DNA from 2 places in the Streptomyces sp. NPDC048182 genome. Region 1 is predicted to be linked to the other one. Evidence: riboswitches for the same ligand, from Rfam matches in the RefSeq annotation. Region 1 holds a riboswitch; the other holds the start of a gene.

The links. A riboswitch is a leader RNA that binds a small molecule or an ion and turns the genes downstream of it on or off. The one in region 1 is predicted to bind cobalamin.
Region 2: linked by a shared signal. The riboswitch ahead of ACGFZL_RS23325 (ribonucleoside-diphosphate reductase subunit alpha) and the one ahead of ACGFZL_RS10885 (DUF4430 domain-containing protein) in region 1 are both predicted to bind cobalamin.

Annotation. Positions count from the first base shown of each region.
Region 1 covers NZ_JBIDAQ010000004.1:466,764-474,913, reverse strand. Annotated here, with positions in the region: gene ACGFZL_RS10900 (hypothetical protein) at 1-151, opposite strand, end outside; gene ACGFZL_RS10895 (hypothetical protein) at 135-2,210, opposite strand; gene ACGFZL_RS10890 (hypothetical protein) at 2,499-2,867, shown strand; gene ACGFZL_RS10885 (DUF4430 domain-containing protein) at 2,938-3,441, opposite strand; cobalamin riboswitch at 3,534-3,658, opposite strand; gene ACGFZL_RS10880 (ABC transporter ATP-binding protein) at 3,698-5,200, opposite strand; gene ACGFZL_RS10875 (ABC transporter permease) at 5,260-6,084, opposite strand; gene ACGFZL_RS10870 (ABC transporter permease) at 6,081-7,028, opposite strand; gene ACGFZL_RS10865 (ABC transporter substrate-binding protein) at 7,030-8,150, opposite strand, start outside.
Region 2 covers NZ_JBIDAQ010000012.1:182,205-191,089, reverse strand. Annotated here, with positions in the region: gene ACGFZL_RS23345 (cytochrome P450) at 1-348, shown strand, start outside; gene ACGFZL_RS23340 (GlxA family transcriptional regulator) at 356-1,339, opposite strand; gene ACGFZL_RS23335 (hypothetical protein) at 1,433-1,675, shown strand; gene ACGFZL_RS23330 (ribonucleotide-diphosphate reductase subunit beta) at 1,588-2,628, opposite strand; gene ACGFZL_RS23325 (ribonucleoside-diphosphate reductase subunit alpha) at 2,628-5,030, opposite strand; cobalamin riboswitch at 5,150-5,292, opposite strand; gene ACGFZL_RS23320 (GNAT family N-acetyltransferase) at 5,342-5,848, opposite strand; gene mctP (monocarboxylate uptake permease MctP) at 5,920-7,548, opposite strand; gene ACGFZL_RS23310 (DUF3311 domain-containing protein) at 7,545-7,826, opposite strand; gene ACGFZL_RS23305 (GntR family transcriptional regulator) at 7,965-8,729, opposite strand.

The DNA of each region.
Region 1 (8,150 bases):
ACAGCGCGTCGGCGTAGGCGACGGCCACCGAACCGGCGTCCTGGTGGTTCACCCGCCCACCCGTGTCACCGGTGTCGCATCCGGTGACGAGCAGGGCAGCGGTGGCGAGGCAGACGACAGTCGGCGTCCGCCGGTCAGCTCCTCTGGCCATAGCCGTGCCAGTTGTGGAAGTGCACCAGGTCGCTGCACCCGCCCTTGACATGGTTCTGGTGGGACCAGTCGTAGGTTCCCGAGGCGTGACCCACCACCTTCGGGCTCAGGTAGAAGACCGCGGGCGACGTGTCGAACCCGCATGCCGCCCAGGCGGCCGGGCCGAAGATGGCGATCATGGCCTTCTCGAAGTCGGTGTTCGTGAACGTCTCGTTGGGGTTGACCGTCACCGTGCTGCTGGTGATGCCGATGCCGGTGTTCTTCAGACCCGACCTCGACCAGCCGTCGTACTTGAAGGCGTACGGAACGGCGTAGGCGGAGACCGAGTTGCTGAGGATGGCCCCCTGACCGCGGGCGTAGGTGAGGTTCACGGACAGCGAGGTGATCATGATGAAGAGCGGATCGATGTATCCGGCCTTGTCGTAGGCCTGGATGTAGGGCTTGTTGGGCGGAGTCTCCGACTTCACGCCCTTCTTGGCCACACCCGCCGGAAGCTTCATCGGCTCGTGCACAGGGGTGGTGCCGCCCGTCTCCAGCTGGTCGAGCTTGGCCGCGGCCTCGGCCGAGACCAGCTTCCCCTGCAGGAGTTTCCGCTGGCAGGTCCCCGGGTTGTACTGCGCGACCTCGCTGTAGACGTCCGGGTCGGTGTCCTTACCCGACGCGGTCGCGGTGAAGGCACAGGTCCCGTCGGACTGCTTGGTGCCGTTCTGCAGAACGGTCGTCGGACCACTCAGGTTGAGCGCGTAGCCGACGACGTCGTTGTAGTAGATCCAGCCGTCGCTGCCGACCGTGATGGGCAGCCGTGTGCCGGTGTACCAGCCTTCGAGGTCGACCTGCACGGTGATCGGCGACGTACTCGTGTTCTTCACCATGATCGCCCCGTCACCGCCGATCTCCACCATCGAGAGCGCCGACACCCTCTGGCCCGCGATGAACACCGCCAGGTTGCTCGTCGGCAGTGGCTGGTCGTCCGCGCCTGCCTGCAACGCTCCGTTGCTCGCTCCCCCGGTCACCCGGAAGTTGAGCGCCGCCGCAAGCAGGCTGTTGCCGACGGCGGGTACCCCGCTGACGCCGGCGACGGGGATGTTCATGGTCTTCCCGGCCGGGACCGTCGCGCCGTGGCTGTCGTAGATCGCTCCGGCGGCGGGGGTGAAGGAGCCCAGCGTGGCCGCCGGGGTGAAGTATCCGACGATGTCCACGGAGAACTCGGCCTGGACCGGTATCGATGAGGCCGACCCGTAGAACAGGTTGAAGGCACCCGTCTGGTCGTTCACGTCGATGATCGTGGTGATGACCGTGGGAAAGGCCAGGTTGAAGGCAATCTGGTTCGCCGGCTTGGCCGCGCCGTCGGCGTAGGGGGTGAGCCACGCGTTGCCCCCGGGCCGGGGAGCGTAGACCGTGATCGCCGCGACGACCGAGGAGGTCGGCTTGGGCAGGTCGGGCACCGTGACCTTGAAGGTCTGGCCGGGTGACAGCGGACCGGGCGGGAAGCCGCCGCTGGGCGGTGACCAGGACTCGGCGACCTTGTGCGGCGTCACCGGCACGTAGCCTCCGGGGGCCGGGTTGGTGCCGCTGGTGTAGTAGCCCTCGACGTCCAGGAAGACGGTCACGTTCGCACTGGGCGTCATCAGGGCCATCGTGCCGGAGCTGTCGACCGCCACGATGGCGGTGTTGGAGGCCAGTCCGACCCGCTCGGAGCCTCCGTAGTGCATCGCCAGGAACGACGGGTGGTCGGCCGTGTCAGGGGCGGCGTAGATGTCCGCCTCCGGCCCGCCGGAGACGGAGATGTTGACGCTCACGGCCGCCACGCCGGTGGTGGGTATGCCGAGTTGCCCCGCCACGGCGAAGGGGCGCCAGGAATCCGACGCCAGGACGGCGCTGCCGAGGCGCCCGTTGACGGGGACGAACGTTCCGGCGGTCCCCGTACTTCCTGAGCCGGTGCCGGTGGTGGCCGTGGCTGACGTGGTGAGGGCGCCGATCAGGGCCAGTAGGGCCGTGAAGACCACGAGGAGGGTGGTGCGGGGATGTCTGCGCCGGACTCGGATGGCACTGTGGGACATTGCTCCTCCGTTCAGGTGGGTATCGCCTGTTCGGCACATGACGAAGACCACCGCCCCGGTGCACGAGCAGGCTGCCGCTGCTGTTGTCACCGCACGAGAGCACTGGCGCGCGCCTGCGAGCCGGCCGCCCTGGTCACGGACGCGCCGGCCGTAGCCCCGTTCACGATCCCCCCGCTCGGCGCGAGCACCGTAGCCCCCGGCGACCTGTCATGTACAGTCATTATCGATCGGCATAGTCCCGTCGAAGACGGCAGGCGGCCGAGGTGGTCAAGAGGCGGGAGACCAGGGATGACAGCTGCCGCTCGGTCCCGGATCGCCGCCGGCTGCTACATATGCCTCGTCCTGACGTCGGCGGTACTCGGCGCGGTACGCGGCAGCGCGCTTCCCTACGTCCTCGCCATCGTCCTGACACTTCCCTTCGGGGTGCCGGCCGCCGTGTGCGTGTACGGCGGATACGCGGCGCTGCGAGCCGTCGGAAGTGTGTGGGCGTCATCGACGCGCCCCGACGGCAGCGACGCCGCGTGGCTGGCCGCGGGCAGCTCCGTTCTGAACGTCCTTCTGTTCACGGCCGCAGCGACGGCCAACGTGCTGCTGGCCCGAGTCGTCCTGCGTCGGCGCGCCGCACGAAGGCAGGCGGAGCATCGCACAGGCGCCTGACACCGGATCGTGGCGCAGGCGGACCGGAGCCCCGGTCACGACGGCCGGGGCGCACATCCCGCCATCCCGGTCAGAAGGATGTCCAGGTGAAGGCGACCTGGTCCCCGGCGGTGAGCTTGAACTGGCAGCCGCCGACCGGCGTCGAGGTGCCGTTCACGGAGATGTTCCAGTAGGCGCTGCCACCCCCGTTGACGTTCTTGATGGTGTCGACGGAGAAGTCGTCGAACGACGCGTACCAGGTGCCGTCCCAGGTGAAGTTCCGTTTACGGGCGGCGTCGTCGAGCGCGGCGGTCGGCGTGGGCACCTTGGTGGGGTTGGCGCCGCCGTTGGTGCCGTCGCACTTGTGGGTGCCACCGCTCGCGGTGGTGACGTCGTGGCCGCGAGTCCTGATCTTCCCCTTGAACAGCAGCCCGTCCGGCCCCTGCACGGTGAGGGTCACCTTGACCCGGGCGTTCGTGCCCGCGGCTCGGCCGGTGGCGGCGGTGTCGGCGTGCGCGACGGACGGCACGGAGGTCAGGGCCAGGCCGAGTGCGGTCGCGGCGATCAGGTGGCGGGGTGCGGGTATGCGGTGCATGGCGGAGCCTTCCTGCTCAGGCGGCCCACAGCTCGCGACGGAGCCGCCGATGACAGGGCTCTCGGCTTCGCGCTGCAGACCATGACAGTGGGAAGCGGTACGGAGCACGCACCGGGTTCCCCGACTCGCGGCCGCACGGCCGCACACGGTTGCAGGTCAGCGCCGGAATCCCACCGGCTTCCCCCGGTCACGCACCTATGCGGTTGTCCTGCTCGTACGACATGACCCCGTACGGCACCCGCGTCAGGTGCCGAAGTCACCGCATCGTACGAGCTGTTGCGACACCTTCGCCATACGATCCGAGGACTTCCTCCGTCGGCCCGTGCCGCACGCACCGCCCTGCGCGGAACTCCACCGCCTCCTCCGCCACCCATCGCACCGCGGGTACGTCGTGGCTGATGAGCAGCAGGGCCGTGCCGGCGGGGGCGAGCAGCCGCGGCAGCGCGTCGAGGACGAGTTCGCGGGTCGCGGTGTCCAGTGCCGACGTCACCTCGTCGCACACCAGCAGTGCGGGCCGTGCGGTCAGGGCACGCACCAGCGCGCACCGCTGTAGCTGACCGCCTGACAGGCGCTCCGGGGTGCGGCTCAGGTCATCGCTCTCCAGGCCCAGGGACGCCGCGAAGTTCCTCGCCTCTTCCGTCGCCTCTTCGCCATCCACGCCTCGCAGCAGGCGTGCCGTGTCGGCGAGCTGGCGCAGCACGGGGCGGTGTCGTTCGAAGGAGTCGGCGCTGCTCTGGTGCACGTACTGGACAGCTCTGCGCTGCGCGGTGCCACGGCGGTCGATGCGGGCCGGGAGTGGCTTGCCGTCGAGGCGGACCTGCCCGGAGGTGGGTGGCGTCAGACCGGCCAGGACGCGGGCGAAGGTCGTCTTGCCCGAGCCCGAGGGGCCCAGCAGCGCGGTTCTGCTGCCGGCCGGGAACCGCAGCGACACCGGCCCGGCGAGTGGGGCGGCGGATCGGCGGCGTACGGCGATGTCTCGTGTCTCGACTCCGCCCGACTGCCGAGAATCAGGAGTGTTCGCCGCCGCCGGCACACGGCTCGACCTGGCACGGTGCTCCGCCGCGAGCAGGCTCCGGGTGGCCCGATGCCGTTCTGGGCCGTCCGGAGCGAGGATCTCTCCCGCCGGCCCGCTCTCCACGACCCGCCCGTGTTGCAGTACGACGACCCGGTCCGCGGTCCTGCGGACCGTCGGGAGGTCGTGGCTGAGCAACAGCACGCCCGCTCCGTCGTCGGCGAGGCTGCGCACGGTGCGGGCGAGTGCCCGGGCGAGCACCGGGTCGAGGCCACTCGTGGGCTCGTCCAGGACGAGTAGCCCGGCCCCCGTGGCCAGCGCGGAGGCCAGGGCCAGCCGCTGCTGCTGGCCGCCCGACAGCTGATGGGGGAAGCGTCGGCGCACCAGGCTCCGGTCGAGGCCGGCCGCGGCCAGGGCCTGCGAGGCGGCTGCCCGGCGGGCGGCGCGCCCCTCGTGTCCGAGGGCGGCGACCTCCTTCAGGACCCCCTTGACCCGGCGGACCGGATCGAGGACCGATTCGGGGTGCTGCGGCAGGTGGGCGGCGCGTCCCGCCCGCACCGGACGGCGCGCCGCCGGCGCGAGGGCCAGGAGGTCGGAGCCCTCCAGCAGGACACGCCCGGACAGCCTGACCGGCTCACGCGAGGCACCCAGCGCGGCGAGGCCCAGCGTGGTCTTGCCGCTGCCGGACGGTCCGATGACGGCGACGACCGTGCCAGGTTCGACGGTCAGCCCGACCTGGTCCAGCAACGGTCGCGGCGCTCCCTCGGCGTGTGCCGAGACTTCTTGGATCGCCAGCAGTGGCGAGGTCACGGGTTCCGCCCCCTTCTCCTCCGTGCCAGCGTCCGGTCGACGACCAGGTTGCCGCCGACGCACAGCGCCGTCAGCAGCCCCGCCGGGGCCAGCACGGCGGCGGGCTGGACGAACAGGGCGTCGCTGTTGCGCTCGATGAGGACCGCCCAGTCCGGTGCGGAGACGGGGAGGCCGAGGCCGAGGAAGTTGGCGGAGGCCAGCAGGTACAGCACGACGGAGAACCGGCCGCCCGCGTCGGTCGCCAGCGGCGCGGCCAACTCCCTGGCCAGATGGCGGAGGTGGATGTAGGCCCAGCCGTGCCCCTGCATGCGCAGCGCCTCGACCACGGTCCGGGAGCCGGGCGCGAGCGCCGCTCCCCGGACCAGCCGCGCGACGGCCGGCACCTGGAGCACTCCGGCGACCGTCACCAGCCACCCCCAGTGGCGGTGGCCGGTCGCGGCCAGCGTCATCAGGACCAGCAGGCCGGGGAAGGCGAGAAGCAGGTCCATCGTGCGCATGACCGTCTCGTCGAGACGGCGCCGAGGCCCTGCGGCGAGCAGCCCCAGCGGAGTGCCGAGGACGATGCCGACCGCGAGAGCCGCGAGCGCGCTCCCGACCACCGAGGCACCGCCCCGGAGCACGAGGGTGAGCACGTCGCGCCCCAGGACGTCGGTACCGAGCAGGTGCCCCGCTCCAGGGGGCTGAGACGGTAGAGCACCCGCTGCGGGCGTGTCGTCCCCCGCGAACAGCGGTCCCGTCAGGGCGAGGAGCAGCGGCACGCCGAGCAGGAACGCGGCGGCCCACGGGCGGCGCGGCCGCGTCGCGGTGGCCGGGTGGGTCACACCGTCACCTCCCGCCGAGGGGCCAGCCGGTGAGCGACCAGGTCCGCGACCAGGTTCACGAGGACGGCGGTGCCGGTGAACAGCAGCGCGTACGCCTGCACCTGGGGCAGGTCGCGGTTCTGCACCGCCTCGACGAAGCCCTCGCCCAGGCCCCTGAAGCCGAACACCGCCTCCACCAGCACCGCCCCGCCGAGCAGCCCCTCCACGCAGCGCGCGTACTGCTGCGCCGCGGGCCCCAGGGCGCCCGGCAGCACATGGCGCAGTACCACGGTGCGCTCGCGTACGCCGAGCAGCCGCAGATGCTCGGCCACCTCGCCGTGCCGCTGGACCGCGACCCCGGCGCGTATCTGCCGCGCCAGGTCGCACAGATGGCGGGCGGTCAGCACCACGACGGGCAGGACCAGCGCGGCGGGCCGGGCCAGCAGATCGTCCGCCTCCATACCGATGGCGGTGGCGGGCAGCAGTCCGGCTGCCACCGACACCGAGGCGACGAGCAGCAGCCCGAATACAAATTCCGGCACGGCGTGCAGCACGACCGCGGCGGTGTTCAGCGCACGGTCGAGGCGGCTGCCCTCGCGCAGTCCCGACACGGTGCCCACGAGGGGAGCCAGGACCGTGACGAGCAGCAGCGCCGGGACCCCCAGCAGGAGCGTCACGCCGGCCCGGCGGCCGATGTCGTCGCCGACGGGCAGCCCGGTCGTCAAGGAGACGCCCGGGTTCCCGGCGAACAAGTGAAGGAGCCAGTGACCGAAGCGGGTCCAGGCTGGTTCGTCCAGGCCCAGCTGCTCGCGCAGCGCGGCGACCTGTTCGGGAGTGCCCAGCTCTCCGCGGAGGACGTCGGCCGTGTCGCCCGGCAGGAGGGAGCCGACGGCGAACACGGCGACCAGCACCACCAGGCACTGCAGCAGCGCGAGCAGGCAACGCCGCAGGACGTACCCCCGCACGTCAGCTGATGCGGACCCGGTCGAAGCGGGCCCAGTCGTGCGAGTTCGGAGGGGCGGCGCGCAGACCGCCGACCGAGTCCGCGACGGCGTCGTTGGCGTCGGAGAAGGCCCATACCAGGAGTCCGGACTCGTCGCGTGCGATCTTCTGGGCGCGGGCGAGCAGCCCGAGCCGGTCCTGTTCCTCCCGGCTGGTGCGGGCCCGGTCGAGGAGCGCGTCGAACTTCGCCGAGGCGTACTGGGTCTGGTTGCGGGCGGCGCCTCCGCGGACGCGCTGTTGCAGGAAGTCGGAGACGGGCAGGGTGGAGGTGGTGTTGAAGGCGGCGACACCCTTGGTCTTGATCTCGCTGAAGTACGTGCTCGACGCTCGGGTGTTGGCGGCCAGATGCAGCCCGACCTCGCGCAGCTGCCGCGCCATGAGGTCTGCGGCGGGCTCCCAGGCGGCGTCGACGGAGCTGGTCTCCACGGTGACGCGCAGACCCTCGGCGCCGGCCTCCTTCACGAGCCGGCGCGCCTCGTCGACGTCCCGCTCACGGGGTGCCAGGTCCTGCGGGTAGCCGCGCAGGCCCATCCCGAACAGGTCGTTGCCCACTTCGCCATGTCCGGCGAGGGCGATCCTGACCAGGGCCTCCCGGTCGATGCCCAACTGGACGGCCCGGATCAGGCGGGCGTCGTCGAACGGCGCGCGGCCGGTGCGCAGCAGCAGCTGCTGCGCGGTCGCCCGTTCGGCGGTCAGCAGGCGCACGGAACCGCTCTTCTTCAGCCGCTCCACCGATGCCCCGGACATGTCGGCCCCGTAGTGCACCTGCCCGGACAGCAGCGCGTTGAGCCGGGCGGACTCCTCGTTCGCGGGCACGATCTCCAGTTCGGCGATGTGCGGGGCGCCGTCCCAGTGGTCCGTCCAGCGGCGGTAGCGGGCGGTTCCGCCCGGGGTGAACGACACGAAGGTGAAGGGTCCGGAGCCCACGGGCCGGCGGAAGTCCGTGGTGCCGTCGGGGATGATCTCTGTGCCGGGGCCGGCGAAGACCGTGGGGAACTCGAAGTTCGGCGACTTCAGCACCAGGACGAGGGAGCGCTCGCCGTCCGCCCTGCTGGCCGTGAAGTCGATCGCGGAGAGCAGCACCT
Region 2 (8,885 bases), on a different contig from region 1:
GTCGACACCGAACTCGGTGGCTATCGCATTCCGGCCGGTGCCGACATCATCTACAGCCCCTTCGCAATCCAGCGCGACCCCAAGTCCTACGCCCGCAACCTGGAGTTCGACCCGGACCGCTGGCTTCCGGAGCGGGTGACGGAACTGCCCAAATACGCCATGCGGCCCTTCAGCGTGGGGAATCGGAAGTGCCCGAGCGACCACTTCTCGATGGCGCAGCTGACCCTGATCACGGCGGCGCTCGCCACCAAGTACCGCTTCGAGCAGGTGGCGGGCTCGAACGACGGTGTCCGGGTGGGGATCACCCTGCGCCCGCACGATCTGCGGGTGCGACCCGTGGCCCGCTGAGCTGGCGTCAGGCGGCGGCCCCGGGGCGGGCTGCCTCGGGGCCCCGGAAGGTGCGCCGGTAGGCGTGCGGGGTGGTGCCCAGGGCCCGGACGAACTGGTGCCTGAGGGCCGCCGCCGTGCCGAAGCCGGTGCGCCAGGCGATGGCGTCCATCGTCTCGTCCGTCGCCTCCAGGAGCTCCTGCGCCAGCAGCACCCGCTGGCGCAGGATCCAGCGGTAGGGCGTGGTGCCCGTCTCCTGCTGGAAGCGGCGGGCGAAGGTGCGCGGGGACATCAGGGCGCGGGCCGCGAGCTGCTCGACGGTGACCTCCTCGTCGAGGTGCTGCTCCATCCAGGCCAGCGTCTCGCCGACGGTGTCGCAGGTGGAGCGGGGCAGCGGCCGTTCGATGTACTGCGCCTGCCCGCCGTCGCGGTGCGGCGGCACCACCATGCGCCGGGCGATCTTGTTGGCGACCTCCGGGCCCTGCTCCTTGCGCACGATGTGCAGGCAGGCGTCGATGCCGGCGGCGGTGCCCGCGGAGGTGATCACCGGGTCCTCGTCCACGTAGAGGACGTCCTGTTCGACGCTGGCCCGCGGGTACATCCGGGCCAGGGCGGCCGCGTGGTGCCAGTGCACCGCGCAGCGCCGCCCGTCGAGCAGCCCGGCGGCGCCGAGGAGGAACACGCCGGAGCACACGCTCAGCACCCGCGCCCCCCGGTTCACCGCCCGCCGCAGGGCGTCGAGCAGCTCCGGCGGGTAGTCCCGGCGGCCGTAGTCGCTGCCGGCCGGCACGGCGACCAGGTCCGCCTCCTCCAGCCGGTCGAGGCCGTAGGGCGTGGAGACGGACAGGCCGCCGACGTGCGTGCCGAGCCTTGGGCCCTCGGCGGAGACCACCGCGAAGTCGTACACCGGCAGTCCGTCGTCGCTCCGGTCGATGCCGAAGACCTCGCAGACGACGCCCAGTTCGAAGGGGTGCACGCCGTCGAGCAGGACGGCGGCCACGTTCTGCAACATGCCTCCAGTGTGCCGCGTGAGTGGCAGGAAATCGAGGCCCTGCGGCAGTCCTGCCACTCACGGACAGGTGTCTCGCGGAGGACAGTGGTGTCCATGACCGCAGACCAGACAGAAGCCCTGATCGGAATGGCCGTGACCTTCGGCCTCCTGCTCCTCATCACCCTGCCCTCGCTCCTGGGCGTGCTGCGCGACCGGCGCATGGCCCGCCAGATCAAGGAGGCCCGGCGAGCCCGCGAGAACGCCGAGGCTCAGAAGTCCTCGTCCAGGTCGACGGTGCCCTCCACCGCCACCTGGTACGCCGACGGGCGCCGCTCGAAGAAGTTGGTCAACTCCTGAACCCCCTGCAGCTCCATGAAGGAGAACGGGTTCTCGGAGCCGTACCTCGGGGCGAAGCCGAGCCGCGTCAGACGCTGGTCGGCCACGCACTGGAGGTACTGCCGCATCGAGTCGGTGTTCATGCCGGGGAGGCCGTCACCGCACAGGTCGCGCGCGAACTGCAGCTCGGCCTCGACGGCCTCCTCCAGCATGTCGGCGACCTGCTGGTGCAGCGCGTCGTCGAAGAGGTCCGGCTCCTCCTTGCGGACGGTGTCGACCACGTCGAAGGCGAAGGACATGTGCATGGTCTCGTCGCGGAACACCCAGTTGGTGCCGGTCGCCAGGCCGTGCAGCAGGCCCCGGCTGCGGAACCAGTAGACGTAGGCGAAGGCGCCGTAGAAGAACAGGCCCTCGATGCACGCGGCGAAGCAGATGAGGTTCAGCAGGAAGCGGCGCCGGTCGGCCCGGGACTCCAGGCGGTCGATCGACTCGACCGAGTCCATCCACTTGAAGCAGAACTCGGCCTTCTCGCGGATCGAGGGGATGTTCTCCACCGCGGCGAACGCGGCGTTCCGGTCCTCCGGATCGGGCAGGTAGGTGTCGAGGAGGGTCAGGTAGAACTGGACGTGCACGGCCTCCTCGAAGAGCTGCCGGCTCAGGTACAGCCGGGCCTCCGGGGAGTTGATGTGCTTGTAGAGGGTGAGCACCAGGTTGTTGGCGACGATCGAGTCGCCGGTGGCGAAGAAGGCCACCAGGCGGCCGATCAGGTGCTGCTCGGCCGGGCTCAGCTTGGCGAGGTCGGCCACGTCCGAGTGGAGGTCGACCTCCTCCACGGTCCAGGTGTTCTTGATGGCGTCCCGGTAGCGCTCGTAGAAGTCCGGGTAGCGCATCGGGCGCAGCGTCAGCTCGAAGCCCGGGTCGAGCAGGTTCTTGGAGGTCGCGGCGGTCGTCGCGGCGGTCGTCTCGGTGGTCATTACTGGCAGGCCTCGCAGGACTCGGGGTTTTCCAGGGAGCAGGCGACCGCCTCGGGGTCGGCGGCCTGCTGGGCGGGGATCGGCTTCTCGGACCTTTCGGCGGCAGCCTGGCCGCCGGCGGCGCGGGCGATCCGGGTGGCGGGACGCGAGCGCAGGTAGTACGTCGTCTTCAGCCCGGACTTCCAGGCGTAGGCGTACATCGAGGAGAGCTTGCCGATGGTCGGCGTCTCCAGGAACAGGTTCAGCGACTGCGCCTGGTCGAGGAAGGCGGTACGGGCGGCGGCCATGTCGATCAGGCCGCGCTGCGGGATCTCCCAGGCGGTGCGGTAGAGCCGGCGCACGTCCTCGGGGATCCAGGCGAAGCCCTGCACCGAGCCGTTGGCCTCGCGCAGCGCCTCGCGGGTGCGGGCGTCCCAGACGCCGAGCGCCTTCAGCTCGTCCACCAGGTAGGAGTTGACCTGGAGGAACTCGCCGGACAGCGTCTCGCGCTTGAACAGGTTGGAGACCTGCGGCTCGATGCACTCGTAGACGCCCGCGATGGACGCGATCGTCGCGGTCGGCGCGATCGCGAGGAGCAGGGAGTTGCGCATGCCGACGGCGGCGATCCGGGCGCGCAGCGCCGTCCAGCGCTCCGGCCAGGTCAGCTCCACGTCGTAGTGGTCGGGGTGCAGCACGCCCCGCGCGGTACGGGTCTTCTCCCAGGCCGGCAGCGGGCCGTTGCGCTCGGCGAGGTCGGCGGACGCCTCGTAGGCGGCGAGCATGATGCGCTCGGCGATCCGGGTGGAGAGCGCCTTCGCCTCGGGGGAGTCGAAGGGGAGCCGGAGCTGGAAGAAGACGTCCTGGAGGCCCATCGCGCCCAGGCCCACCGGGCGCCACTTGGCGTTGGAGCGGCCGGCCTGCTCGGTCGGGTAGAAGTTGATGTCGACGACCCGGTCCAGGAAGGTCACGGCGGTGCGGACGGCCGCGTCCAGGCGCTCCCAGTCGATGCCGTCGCCGGTGCGCGTGCCCTCGCGGGTGACGAAGGCGCCGAGGTTGACCGAGCCGAGGTTGCAGACCGCGGTCTCGCCGTCGTTCGTGACCTCCAGGATCTCCGTGCAGAGGTTCGAGGAGTGGATGACGTGACCCGGCTCCGCCGTCTGGTTGGCGGTGCGGTTGGCGGCGTCCTTGAAGGTCATCCAGCCGTTGCCGGTCTGCGCCAGCGCCCGCATCATCCGGCCGTACAGCTCGCGGGCGGGCAGCGTCTTGCGGGCCAGCCCCGCGGCCTCGGCCCTGCGGTAGGCGGCGTCGAACTCCGCGCCCCACAGGTCGACCAGCTCGGGCACGTCGGAGGGGGAGAACAGCGACCAGGTGCCGTCGTCGCCGACCCGGCGCATGAACTCGTCCGGCACCCAGTGCGCGAGGTTCAGGTTGTGGGTGCGCCGGGCGTCCTCGCCGGTGTTGTCCCGCAGCTCCAGGAACTCCTCGATGTCGGAGTGCCAGGTCTCCAGGTAGATCGCGGCGGCGCCCTTGCGCCGGCCGCCCTGGTTCACCGCGGCCACGGAGGCGTCCAGGGTCTTCAGGAACGGGACGATGCCGTTGGAGTGCCCGTTGGTGCCGCGGATCAGCGAACCGCGGGCGCGGATGCGGGAGTAGGGCAGGCCGATGCCGCCGGCGTGCTTGGAGAGGCGGGCGACCTGGTGGTAGCGGTCGTAGATGGAGTCCAGCTCGTCCTTGGGGGAGTCCAGGAGGTAGCAGGACGACATCTGGGGGTGCCGGGTGCCGGAGTTGAAGAGGGTGGGGGAGGACGGGAGGTAGTCCAGGCGGCTCATCAGCGCGTACAGCGAGGCGACCTCGTCCACCGCGCGCGCGGTGTCGTCCTCGGCGAGGCCCGCGGCGACGCGGAGCAGGAAGTGCTGCGGCGTCTCGATGACCTTGCGGGTGATCGGGTGGCGCAGGAGGTAGCGGCTGTAGAGGGTGCGCAGCCCGAAGTAGCCGAAGCGGTCGTCGCCGGCCGGGTCGACGAGGGCGTCCAGGCGGGCCGCGTGCAGCCGGGCGAAGTCGGCGGTGCGGTCGGCGATCAGGCCCTCGCGATGGCCCACGGCGACGGACTCGGTGAACGTCGTGACGCCCTGCGAGGCGGCCTCGGCGCGGATGCCGATGGTCAGCAGGCGGGCGGCCAGGCGGGAGTAGGCCGGGTCCTCGGAGATCAGCCCCGCGGCGGCCTCCGTCGCCAGCTCCCGCAGCTCCGCCTCGTCCGCGCGGGCGGACCGGCCGCGCAGCGCGGCGGCGGCGACCCGGCCGGGGTCGGCGTCGGGGAGGTCCGCGGTGAGCCCGGTCAGGGTCCGCAGCAGGGCGGTTCCGGGTCCGTCGGGTTCCTCGGTCGCCGCGATCGCTGCGGCCGGACCGGCTGGCGCGATGGTCACGTGGGGCACTCCCTCGCTCGGCAGGGGCCTGGCGGAGGGCAGGGGGAGGCCACGGGCGCGCACGGCGCCGCGCGTCCACCGGCCCACTCCACGAGGCCCGGACGTCAGGCTCCCGGCCGGCGGCCGGGCGCACTGTCGGCAGGTCCTCGGACTGGCCATGGTGCGCGAACGCACCCATGTACACCGTTGCGGGACAGTTCCGGATTCGCACCGGATTCCCCTGCGGCGACAGCGAGCACGAGCATACATCTTGTGCCGGGTGGGGTGAGCGCCCCCAGATGTTGTGTCGCGTCGGCCCGGGGGCGTCGGCTTCAGAGCGTCAGCTCGTAGGTGAGCAGCGTGAGGTCGAGGTGCTCCGGCAGCGGGTTCCAGTCCCGCTCGGGTGAGCGGCGGAAGCCGAGGCGCTCGTAGAGGCGATGGGCGCCGCGCATGGCCCGCTGGGTGGACAGCACGACGCCCCGGCAGCCCTCGACGGCCCGCGCCCGTTCGACACAGGCCCGCACGAGGGCCTCGCCCACCCCGCGGCCCCGGGCCTCGTGGGCGACGGCGAGCATGCGGATCTCGGCCTCGCCGGGCCCGGCGATGTCGGCCATGGGGCCGCCGGAGGGCACGAAGGCGACGCCGCCGAGCACCCGGCCGTCGGCCGCCGCGACCAGCACCTCGGCGTCCGCGGCCCGCTTCGCGACGTCCCGCAGCTCGCCGAGGTAGGCGTCGTCCTCGCCGAAGTCGAGCAGGCCGTCCTGGAGGTACGCGTGCGCGGTGATCTCGCCGAGGGTGGCGTACTCGGTGGGGGCGGCGGGGCGGATGAGGAGGTCCATGGGGGCGAGTGTGCCCCGGACACGCGAGGGCGGGCCGCCGGATTTCCCCGACGGCCCGCCCCCGGGCGCGCTCAGTGCGACGTGCCCGCCGTGGCCGGCGGCAGTTCGGTCTCGACGCCCGGGTCGCCCGCGTCGGCCGTGTAGTCGGACGGCTGGGTCTCGTCAACGCCGTCGGGGGCCTTCACGGCGCGCAGGACGACCGTGAGGACGACGGTGACCAGGACGTTCAGCGCGAAGGCGGTGAGGCCGATGTAGCCGATCTCGCCGATGCCGGGGATCTCCTTCGCGGAGCCGCCGAAGTGCTTCTGCGTCGGGGACGCCACGCCGTACGCCGCCGCCGTGCCGTAGACCATGCCGACCGCCCAGCCGGCCAGCAGCGCCCAGCGGTGGAACCAGCGCGTGAACAGGCCGCCGACCAGGGCCGGGAAGGTCTGCAGGATCCAGATGCCGCCGAGCAGCTGGAAGTTGATCGCGACCGTCTTGTCCATGGTCAGGACGAAGACCAGCGCGCCCACCTTCACCAGGAGCGAGACCAGCTTGGAGACCCGGGTCTCCTCCTTGGGCGTCGCGTCCGGCCTGATGAAGTCCTTGTAGATGTTGCGGGTGAACAGGTTCGCCGCCGCGATCGACATGATCGCCGCCGGCACCAGCGCGCCGATGCCGATCGCCGCGAAGGCCACGCCCGCGAACCAGTCCGGGAACATGTCCTCGAACAGCTGCGGGATCGCCAGCTGCCCGTTCTGCACCTTGACCCCGGCCGCGATCGCCATGAAGCCGAGCAGCGCCAGCAGGCCCAGCATCAGCGAGTACAGCGGCAGGATCGTGGTGTTGCGCCGGATCACCTCGCGGCTGCGCGAGGAGAGCGTCGCGGTGATCGAGTGCGGGTACATGAAGAGCGCGAGCGCCGAGCCGAGCGCCAGGGTGGCGTACGTCCACTGGCCCGCCTCGGGTGGCGCGAGCGCGCCGCGCGGTTTGCCGGTGGCCGGGTTGGTCTGGCTGAACGCGTCGCCGGCCTTGGCGAAGATGTCGTCGAAGCCGCCGAGCTTGATCGGGATGTAGATGATCGCCACCGCGATGACGATGTAGATCAGCGCGTCCTTCACGAAGGCGATCAGCGCCGGCGCCCGCAGCCCGGAGGAGTAGGTGTACGCCGCCAGCACGCCGAAGGCGATCAGCAGCGGCAGGTCCTTGACGAACCAGTTGGTGTCCTCCCCGCCGCCCACGCCCATCACGTCCAGGACGGCCTGGATGCCGACCAGCTGGAGCGCGATGTACGGCATCGTCGCCAGGATGCCGGTGACCGCGACGGCCAGCGACAGTCCCTTCGAGCCGAACCGGCCGCGCACGAAGTCCGACGTCGTCACGTAGCCGTGCTTGTGCGAGACCGACCAGAGGCGGGGCAGGAAGGTGAAGATCAGCGGGTAGACCAGGATCGTGTACGGCACCGCGAAGAAGCCGGACGCGCCCGCCGCGTAGATCGCCGCCGGGACGGCCACGAAGGTGTACGCGGTGTACAGGTCGCCGCCGAGCAGGAACCAGGTGATCCAGGTGCCGAACGAGCGGCCGCCCAGGCCCCACTCGTCCAGGCTGTGCTCGTTCTCCGCCTTGCGCCAGCGCGCGGCCAGGAAGCCCATGGCGGTGACGAGGACGAAGAAGAAGATGAAGACGGCGAGTGCCATGCCGTTGACGCCGTCGTTCACTTGGCCGCCCCGCCTTCCCGGTGAGCGCGCCGACCGCGCTGGTCACGCTGCCACAGCTGGTACGCGATCACCGTCAGCGCGGTGGAGATCAGCACCCAGGCCATCTGGTACCAGTAGAAGAACGGGATGCCGATGAAGGCCGGGTCGGTCTTCGCGTACGAGCCGACCCAGAGCATGGCGACGAACGGCGCGACGAGGAGGAGGCCGATGACGACGCGCACGGGCGTCACCACCGGGCCGGTGCCCGGGCCGGGTTCGGGTTCTCGGGGTTCTGACATGCGGCGGCTCCGTCCCCTCGCTGATCACCTGTAATGCGCAGGCAATGTAGGTGACGCGTAAGGTCGGCGGAAGCCCCTGTCCGCATATCGGTCCCCAACCGCAACGTGCGGCGGGCGCGGACCGGCTGCGGGCCCGGGTCAGTCCTGCGGGCGCTTCAGCCTGGCCGTGAACTTGTAGCGGTCGCCCCGGTACACCGACCGGACCCACTCCACCGGCTCGCCCGAGCGGTCCCGCGAGTGCCGGGAGAGCATCAGCATCGGCAGGCCCACGTCGGTGCCGAGCAGGCCGGCCTCGCGCGGGGTGGCCAGCGAGGTCTCGATGGTCTCCTCGGCCTCGGCGAGGTGGACGTCGTAGACCTCGGCGAGCGCGGTGTAGAGGGAGGTGTACTTCACCAGGGAGCGGCGCAGGGCCGGGAAGCGCTTGGCGGACAGATGGGTCGTCTCGATCGCCATCGGCTCGCCATTGGCCATCCGCAGCCGTTCGATGCGCAGCACCCGGCCGCCGGCCGTGATGTCGAGCAGCTCGGCGAGGCGGTCGTCGGCGGTGATGTAGCCGATGTCCAGGAGCTGCGAGGTGGGTTCGAGGCCCTGGGCGCGCATGTCCTCGGTGTAGGAGGTCAGTTGCAGGGCCTGCGAGACCTTGGGCTTGGCGACGAAGGTGCCCTTGCCCTGGATGCGCTCCAGGCGGCCCTCGACGACCAGTTCCTGCAGGGCCTGGCGCACGGTGGTGCGGGAGGTGTCGAACTCGGCGGCCAGGGTGCGCTCGGGCGGGACGGGCGTGCCGGGCGTCTGGGTCCGGGTCATGTCGAGCAGGTGCTTCTTCAGCCGGTAGTACTTGGGCACGCGCGCGGTACGGACGGCCGCCGCGCCCTCGTTCTCCGCACTGCTGACGTCGGTGCTCATGCTCTGCCTTCCCGGCTCCGGGTGCCGAAGCGGCCGACAGCGCTTGTCGGCCACGGCTCACATCGTGGCACGGCCGCCCGCGGGGTCGCCCCGCACGCTCCGTGATCCCCTCTGTATACCCGGGGGACCCCCGTTGGTCTAGTCCACAGCGCCGTT